Regions from separate parts of the Paramicrobacterium agarici genome, predicted to be linked through region 2. Evidence: predicted binding sites of a transcription regulator. Region 2 holds the regulator's gene; the other holds the start of a gene.
The links. Region 2 encodes HrcA, which represses chaperone genes, less so after heat shock. Its sites were predicted from a motif close to TTNGCACTCGNNNNNNNCGAGTGCNAA; they were not measured.
Positions count from the first base shown of each region.

Region 1 (4,208 bases), 1.6 Mb from region 2:
TCCGTCAGTCACGAGCTCAAGATCGACCATTCGATCATCTGCCCGATCATTACCACTCGACCTCAGGCCGATCTGCCGATCGTGCCCATCTACACAAACATCTTCGCGCCACCGCTTCCGTCCCCGAAGCGGTTCTGGGATCTCGGCCGGGCCATCCGCTCGATCATCGACGAGTACCCGTCCGACGCGAAGATCGCAGCCGTTGGCAGCGGACACCTGTCGCTCGAGCTCGGTGGGCCCCGGCAGTTCGGTGAAACGGGGCCGGATCCCGAGTTCGACAGGCAGGCGATCGAGTGGCTGAGCACGGGCAACGTTGACGCGATTCTCGAGAATGTGACGCACGAAAGCATGGCTGGAGCCGGGAACGCAACACACGGTTTCATGGACCTCATCCTCATGATGGGCATCGCCGGCCCGGAGGCCGCTGCCTACACGGACAGCCTCGATCTCTTCCACACGATGGAGGCCTACATCACCTGGTACCCGAACGGAGATCCGCGATGAGCACGTACTACGTGAACAAGTTTCTCTATCAAGTTGACCGGGATCCCGAGCTCCTCGCGCAATACAAGGCGAACCCTCAGTCGATGGTCGATGACTGGGATGCCGATTTCGGACGTCGCCTCGGTAACGGCGCGACGGTCGAGCGCACGAGTTGGCTCTCGCTTGAACCGGAGGAGCGCCAGGCGCTCGTCGACCACGACTACGTGGCGCTGTTCGAGATGGGTGCCCACTTCTTCCTCACGCTCACCATCTTCATCGCCATCTACGAGGAAGACTATGCCGCCCAGCACGGGCCGCTGTCGTTCCAGCGCGAGTACGCATCGAAGCTCTCCCATTGGCTTGGCACGAGCTACCCGAGCGTCGCGCTCTGAACAGAGCAGCATCCATTCCCCGCCACCCCCAGGCAAAGGAGCCGAACAATGACACAGGAGACAACCCCACTTCCCCGCGACGGTCAGCCGATCGTGTTTCGCAACGGCACGGTGCTGACGATGAACGGCCGACGCGACGTCCTGCACAAGGGCGACGTGCTGGTCTCGAGAGACACCATCGACGCCGTGGGCACGGCGCTCGAGGTGCCAGAAGGCACATTCGAGATCGACGCCGACGGCGGCATCCTCATGCCCGGCATGATCGACACTCACCGGCACATGTGGCAGACCGCCATGCGGGGCTACGGCGCCGATTGGACGCTCACGCAGTACTTCGTCTGGTACTACCTCGAGTATGGCAAGCACTTCCGACCGCAAGACATCTACGCCGGCAACGCGCTTTCGGCCATGGACGCGATCGACGCCGGAGTCACGACGACCGTCGATTGGTCGCACGGGCTGCGGACCATTGAGCACGCGGAAGCAGCACTCGACGCTCTTCGCGCTTCGACGGGACGCTTCGTCTTCGCGCCGGGGAACATCTTCGGCGCACCATGGGAGTGGGCGTCCAACCCCGAGTTCACGCGGTTCATCCGTGACAACAACACCGAGTCGGAGATGCTTCGATTCCAGCTTGCATTCGATGTCACGGGCGATCCTGAATTTCCCGAGCGAGGTGCTTTTGAGACGGCGCGCGAGCTCGGCCTCCCCGTGACGACGCATGCGGGAGTGTGGGGAGCGACGAATGACGACGGCATCCGCCTGATGTATGAAAACGGCTTCATGACGCCCGAGACCGTCTATGTGCACGCGGCGACGCTGAACAACGACTCCTATCAGCGCATCGCGGCAACCGGCGGCTCCGTTTCTCTCTCGACCGAGAGCGAGCAGAGTTGCGGGCAGGGCTACCCACCGTCGTGGGTGCTCCGGACCCACGCGATCCCCATGTCGCTTTCCGTCGACACGAGTGTCTGGTTCTCGAGTGACCTGTTCTCAGCGATGCGAGCCACTCTCGGCGCCGACCGCGCCTGGGAGCACATCAAGGCACACGAGAAGGGAGACACCATCACGCATTCCCACCTGCGCGCCGAACACGTCGTGGAGTGGTCGACGCTGGGTGGCGCGAAGGCTCTCGGAATCGACGATCTCGTCGGAAGTCTGGAGCCTGGAAAGAAGGCCGACGTGGTGCTCGTCAAGAACGATACGTCGCCGACGATGTTCCCGATCATGAATCCGTACGGACACATTGCCCTGCAGGCAGGGCGCGCAGACGTGCACACCGTGCTCGTCAACGGAGCGATCGCAAAGTTCCAGAACGAACTTCTCGATTCCGAGGTCGCGCGCGCGAAGGCAGACGTCGAGCAGACTGTCGATTATCTGCGGAGCACACTCGGCGACGACGTCTGGGAGTCCGGAATGAACCCAGAGATACCCGAGACTAAGGTGCTCGACAATCCGTACATGTACACCGACTACCGCAGTGACGCGACCCATCGGGGAGCGGAGCCCGAGGACGCGGAGCCCGCCGTGAGCTGACGTTGTGAGCGCGCCGTGTTCGCTGTGGGCGAGGCATAAGCGTTAGCACTCGGAATAGGAGAGTGCTAATCTCAGTTGTAGTTGAGTAAGACACACTCAAGTTTTGGAGGAGACCTCATGGCTACAACATTCGACCCGTTCCGGGAGTTCGCGACGCTTGCGGGCGCACTTGCCGATGCACCGTCGGGACCTCGACGGATGCCGATGGATCTGTACCGCGACGGCGACACCTACGTGCTGAACGCCGACCTTCCGGGAATCGACCCGGGCTCGGTCGACATCGACGTGGACGGGCAGCTCCTGACGATCCGCGCCGAGCGCACGGTGAGCAGCGGCGACGGCGTGAAGTGGATCACGCGTGAGCGCGGAACGGCCTCGTACCTGCGCCAGCTCAGCCTCGGCCAGGGAATCGACACCGAGAAGATCAGCGCGACCTACGACAATGGGGTGCTCAGCATCATGATCCCCGTGAGCGAGCGCGCGAAGCCCCGCAAGATCGCTGTGACCTCTGCCGGATCGGACGAATCCGCGGAGCTCAGCGATGCCACCACGGTATAACGCCCCAGTGCAGAAGCGGCCGTCGACCACCCGGTCGGCGGCCGTTTCGCGCATCGGGCAGGCGCAGCACAGCTAATCGCTGTAGGGTTTTTGGTCGTCCCCGATTCGAAAGTGCTTATGTCTGAGAGCCCCCTCGACGAGAGCCCGTACGACGTGCTCGGCGTCGATCGCACCGCGAGCAATGAGGAGCTTCGCCGTGCATACCGTCGGCGTGCGCGGCAGACACATCCTGACCTCGGGGGAAGCGCCGCCACATTCAACGCCGTACAGCTCGCGTGGGAGCAGCTCGGCACTCCCGAATCACGGGCAGCGTACGATCGGGGCGCGTCGGCTCGACCAGCATCCGCCCCCGCATCTGACGAGTCGGAACACGTGTGGGCAACGAGCCGATCGCGATCGACGCAGCGCGATTCACGCCCCAAGGCGCGCATGTACGGACACCCCGGAGGCCGGGCGCGCGATCGATTCACCACGCTGATGCGCGAATGGGTCGGCCGCGGCAGCGAGCCCGTCGACATCTACGACGACGCGCTCATTCGCCGCGCGCCGAGCGAAATCAAGCACGCCCTCGCCGACGCGCTCGCTGAAGAGGCGACGGCCCGCGCGCTCGGCGACCTCGGCATGGGCTACACCGTGTGGCACGGGGTCGCGACCGAGCGCGGAAGCGACACATGGGTCGTTGATGCGGATGCTGCCGCAAGCGACACCCGCAAGATCGACCACGTCGTGCTGGGCCCGAGCGGCCTGTTCGCTGTGCAGTCAGAGGACTGGGGAGCACCTGCACGGCCCCGCCGCGGAGACCTCATCAGCGAGGGGCTGGCAAAGGGGGAGAAGCCGGTGCACGCGCTTGCGACCCGCGCGAAGGCCGTCGCCCGCGCTGCTCGCGTGAAGTTCACGGCCCTCATCGTCGTGCTGCCCGACAACGCCCTCGACGGCGCGATCACGGCACTCGGGCGAACGCGCGGCCTGCCGGCTTTCGCCGTGCAACGCTCCGTGATCGGCCACTTTCTGCGCACCGGGGTTCCGGATGCGCCGCGACCGGCAGGTACGGACATGTTCGAGGTGCGCACACGGCTGCAGAACAGCATCCGTCTGGTCTGATTTCCGTCGCGCGGGGGATGTGTCGCAACTGACCCGCCGCGTACCGTTGTGGCCAGAATCAGTCGAGCGGCGGCCGCGGAGGCGAGAGCATGAGCAAGCGCACCAGAGAGGCGAACATGGGCGCCGGCCTGGCGATCG
Region 1 covers NZ_PDJE01000001.1:607,509-611,716, forward strand. Annotated here, with positions in the region: gene ATJ78_RS03075 (DODA-type extradiol aromatic ring-opening family dioxygenase) at 1-504, shown strand, start outside; gene ATJ78_RS03080 (hypothetical protein) at 501-875, shown strand; gene ATJ78_RS03085 (amidohydrolase family protein) at 924-2,411, shown strand; gene ATJ78_RS03090 (Hsp20/alpha crystallin family protein) at 2,529-2,969, shown strand; gene ATJ78_RS03095 (J domain-containing protein) at 3,087-4,070, shown strand; gene ATJ78_RS03100 (glycine zipper domain-containing protein) at 4,160-4,208, shown strand, end outside.
Region 1: the regulator HrcA is predicted to act here: its motif matches at 2,454-2,480, upstream of ATJ78_RS03090 (Hsp20/alpha crystallin family protein).

Region 2 (4,208 bases):
GCTCTGTGCTCATCTGAACAGCGCGCTCATCACGGTCTCCTTTCGCGAGAGCCTGCGCGAGCGTGATCTGCGGGTGACGCTGGTCGACGGTGGCGACGTCTTCGACGTTCAAGATCACCTCGCCTGTCTGCACGGTCTCGACCACGCAGCGCACCAGAAGACCCTGACCGTTGCCAACCAGGACCCGCTCGCCGACGCGCACTCTCGTCACGGTGACAGCGTGCTTGGCCTCGGCGCCCGTCAGCGTCAGGAGCCCGCCGCGCGTGGCGTCGACGAGCGCCTCATCGATAAAGACGCTGCTCACATCAGCTCACAAAACGGTCACGCAGCTTGGCGAAAAGTCCTTGCTGGAAATGCGCGAGTTTGGGGTTCGGCTCTCGGCGCCTTTCAGCGAACGAACGGATCAGGTCCCGCTCCTTGTGATCGAGCTTCTGCGGCGTGACGACCTGCACTCCGACGCGAAGGTCACCCCTGGTCGTGCTGCGCAGGCCTGTGATGCCGCGGCTCTTGATCACGAGAACGTCGCCGCTCTGCACACCAGGCCGGATCTCGAGATCCACGTCACCGTCGAGCGCCTTGATCGTGCTTGTTGTTCCGAGAATCGCGTCGGCCATCGATACTTCAAGCGTGCAGAGCACGTCATCGCCGTTGCGGCTGAAGACGTCGTCGTGCCGCACTTTGATCTCAAGATACAGGTCTCCGGAGGGACCGCCTCCCTGCCCGACTTCTCCGCTGCCCGGCATCTGCAGACGCAGTCCCGTATCGACGCCCGAGGGAATGTCGACCGAGACGGTACGGCGGGCTCGCACGCGACCCTGTCCCTGGCAGGTCACGCACGGGTTCGGGATGATGGTGCCGTATCCGCGGCACGAACCACACGGACTCGCTGTGACGACGTTGCCGAGCAGGGAGCGAACCGTGCGTTGCACTTGACCGGTCCCATGGCAGATGTCGCACGTCACAGGAGAGGTTCCCGGCTGACAGCAGGATCCCTCACACGTCTCGCAGAGCACCGCGGTATCGACCTCGACCTGCTTTGTGGTACCGAACATGACGTCCACAAGATCGACCTCAATACGCAGAAGAGCATCTTCTCCTCGCTCCTGCCGAGAGCGGGGGCCTCGCCCGCCGCCTCCTCCGCCGAAGAACGTGTCGAAGATATCCCCGAATCCGCCGAAGCCTCCTGCGCCGCCGAAGGGGTTCCTGCCCCCAGCGTCATACTCGGCCCGCTGCTGGGCATCGCTGAGCACATCGTATGCGTGGGTGACGTTCTTGAAGGTCTCCGCTGCCTCAGGACTCGGGTTGACGTCGGGATGCAGCTGACGCGCGAGCTTCCGATACGCCTTCTTGATGTCCTCGGCCGAGGCGTCGCGCGAGACGCCCAGTGTTTCGTAGTGGTCAGCCACTCGTGGCCTTTCCTCGTCGTGTGCCGGGCGGGCTCGTCCGGCAGGTGTGCAATTCTGTGCGCGAAGTCGCGCATGCGGGTCGTGTCACTCGACCTCGAGAAGCCGAGTCAGGTAGCGGGCGACGGCTCGCACAGCCGTGATGTTTCCCGCGTAGTCCATTCTCGTGGGTCCAAGAACTCCGAGACGGGCGATTTCGCCAGCAGAGGAACGATAACCGCTCGTGACGATGCTGGTCTCGTCAAGTCCGAACGGCGCGTTCTCCCGCCCGATGCTCGCCGATACGCCGAGCTGATCAGCCTGCATCTCGCCGAAGAGCCGTAAGAGTACGACCTGCTGCTCGAGGGCTTCGAGCACGGGAAAGATGCTTCCCGAGAAGTCGGCCTCGGTGCGCGCGAGGTTCGCGGCCCCCGCCATCACGAGTCGATCCTCACGATAGTGACCAAGAACTTCGAGAACGACACTCCGAACCGCGTCAGCGAGTTCCCCGTCGTCAGCAGAGGCATCGTCCTCACCCTGCTGCATCAAGCGGGTTGCGGCCGTATTGACGGTCTGAGCCGAGACGATGTCGTTGATCTCGACCTTAATGCGGTTTATCTCGTCATCGTCGAGCGTGCGGCGCGACTCCACGAGCCGCTGATCGACGCGCCCGTTGTCGACGATGACAACCACGAGCAGCGTCGACTCGCTCACACTGACCAGCTCCACATGGCGCACCGACGCTCGCGCGAACGATGGGTACTGCACGAGCGCTACCTGATTGGTCAGCTGTGAGAGCAGCCGCACCGTTCGACGCAGAACATCATCGAGATCGGCCGACGGCTCCAGAAACATCTCGATCGCGCGCCGTTGGGCCGGAGACAACGGTCGCTTGTCTGTGAGCTGGTCGACGAAAAGGCGATAGCCCTTGTCTGTCGGGATGCGCCCTGATGATGTGTGAGGAGCAACGATCAGCTCCTCTTCTTCAAGCTGCGCCATGTCGTTGCGAATGGTAGCCGCGGAGACGCCGAACTGGTGGCGATCCACGATGCTCTTCGAGCCGACGGGTTCCCTCGAGGAGACAAAGTCCGTGACGATTGCCCGCAACACGTCGAGACTGCGTTCGGAAACCACCGGTTTTGCCTCCTCTCTGGCACTCGTTCTCCCTGAGTGCCAATCTTAGTCCGTGTGAAAGCGGCGCGGACAATTGCAGGCATGACGCGGTGTCTGTAGGTTTACTCCTAAGTTCTGCAAAGGACGTGACACGAGCGTTCGCCGGCAAGCGAACTTCACAAGCGAAAGGCGAAGCAATGACTGACCCGAATGCACCGCAACCTGCTGATCCGAATCAGCAGCCCAACACGCACGGCCAGCCATCACAGACACCACCCCAGCAGCCCGAGTACGGGCAGCAGCCACAACCGCCGCAGTATGGTCAGCCGCAACAGCCGCAGTACGGGCAGCAGCAGCCGCCCCAGTATGGGCAGCAGCCACCCCAGCAGGGTCAGCAGCCCTACGGGCAGCAGCCACCGCAGTACGGGCAGCAGCCGCCTCACCAGGGCCAGCAGCCCTACGGGCAGCCCCAATATGCTCAGGCACCGGGCGCGCAGCCACTGACGCCGCAGGACGACAAGATGTGGGCAATGTGGTCGCACTTCGGCGGCGTGCTTGCGATCCTGCCATCGCTCATCATCTACCTCGTGTTCAAGGATCGTGGACCGTTCGTTCGACAAGAGGCCAAGGAAGCGCTCAACTGGCAGATCACGTTCCTGATCGTGTCGATCGCCTGGGGAATTATCATCGGCATCCTCAGCGGCATCGTGGTGACGTCGATGATCGCCGGAGGCAGCTTCGCCGCGATCGGCGGAATCTCAGCTCTGTTCTCCCTGCTGAGCTGGCTCCCGTACATCCTCAACCTGATCTTCTCGATCATCGGCGGAGTCAAGGTCAAGGGCGGTCAGCCGTACCGTTACCCGGTCAACTTCCGCTTCATCAAGTAACTCAATCAGTGAGACGCCGAACGACGGCGTCAGCCAGGAGCCGCCCTCTCACGGTCAGCACAACGCGGCCGCGAAGGGCGGCTTCTGCGTTCACGAGTTCGTCGGCGATGAGTTCGGCGACAACGTGTCGCGACGTCGGGCTGAGCACATCGATCGGCAGCCCGTTCCTGATGCGCGTTTCGAGGAGTATGCGCTCCATGCGGCGGGTCTCGTCGTCGAGAACCTCGCGACCTGCAGCCGGCGATTCTGATTGAGCAAGACGGCTGGCATACGCCGCCGGGTGCTTGACGTTCCACCAGCGAACACCGCCGACGTGACTGTGTGCACCAGGCCCGATTCCCCACCAGTCCTGTCCGGTCCAGTAGGAAAGATTGTGCCGCGACCGATGCTCGCGTGACGTTGACCAGTTACTGACTTCGTACCAGCCAAAGCCGCCCTCAGCCAGCATGTCGTTGGCAAGCTCGTACATGTCGGCCTCGAGATCGTCGTCGGGGCTTCCAACCTCGCCTCGCCGAATCTGCCTCGCGAGCTTCGTGCCGTCCTCGACGATCAACGCATAGGCGGAGAGATGGTCTGGGCGCTGCTGAATCGCGTGCTCGAGCGAGCGCTTCCAATCGTCAAGGCTCTCCCCCGGCGTCCCGTAGATGAGATCGAGACTCACATCGAGTCCGACATTGCGCGCAGCTGCCACCACATCAGGGATCCGCGCCGGATCGTGCGTGCGCTCCAGCGTTGCGAGAACGTGAGGAACGGCCGATTGCATGCCGAACGAAACCCTCGTGAAGCCAGCAGCCGCCAGTTCTTCGAGGTAGCGCTCGTCGACGCT
Region 2 covers NZ_PDJE01000001.1:2,189,993-2,194,200, reverse strand. Annotated here, with positions in the region: gene ATJ78_RS10725 (16S rRNA (uracil(1498)-N(3))-methyltransferase) at 1-304, opposite strand, end outside; gene dnaJ (molecular chaperone DnaJ) at 306-1,406, opposite strand; gene hrcA (heat-inducible transcriptional repressor HrcA) at 1,491-2,516, opposite strand; gene ATJ78_RS16105 (DUF4870 domain-containing protein) at 2,693-3,382, shown strand; gene hemW (radical SAM family heme chaperone HemW) at 3,384-4,208, opposite strand, start outside.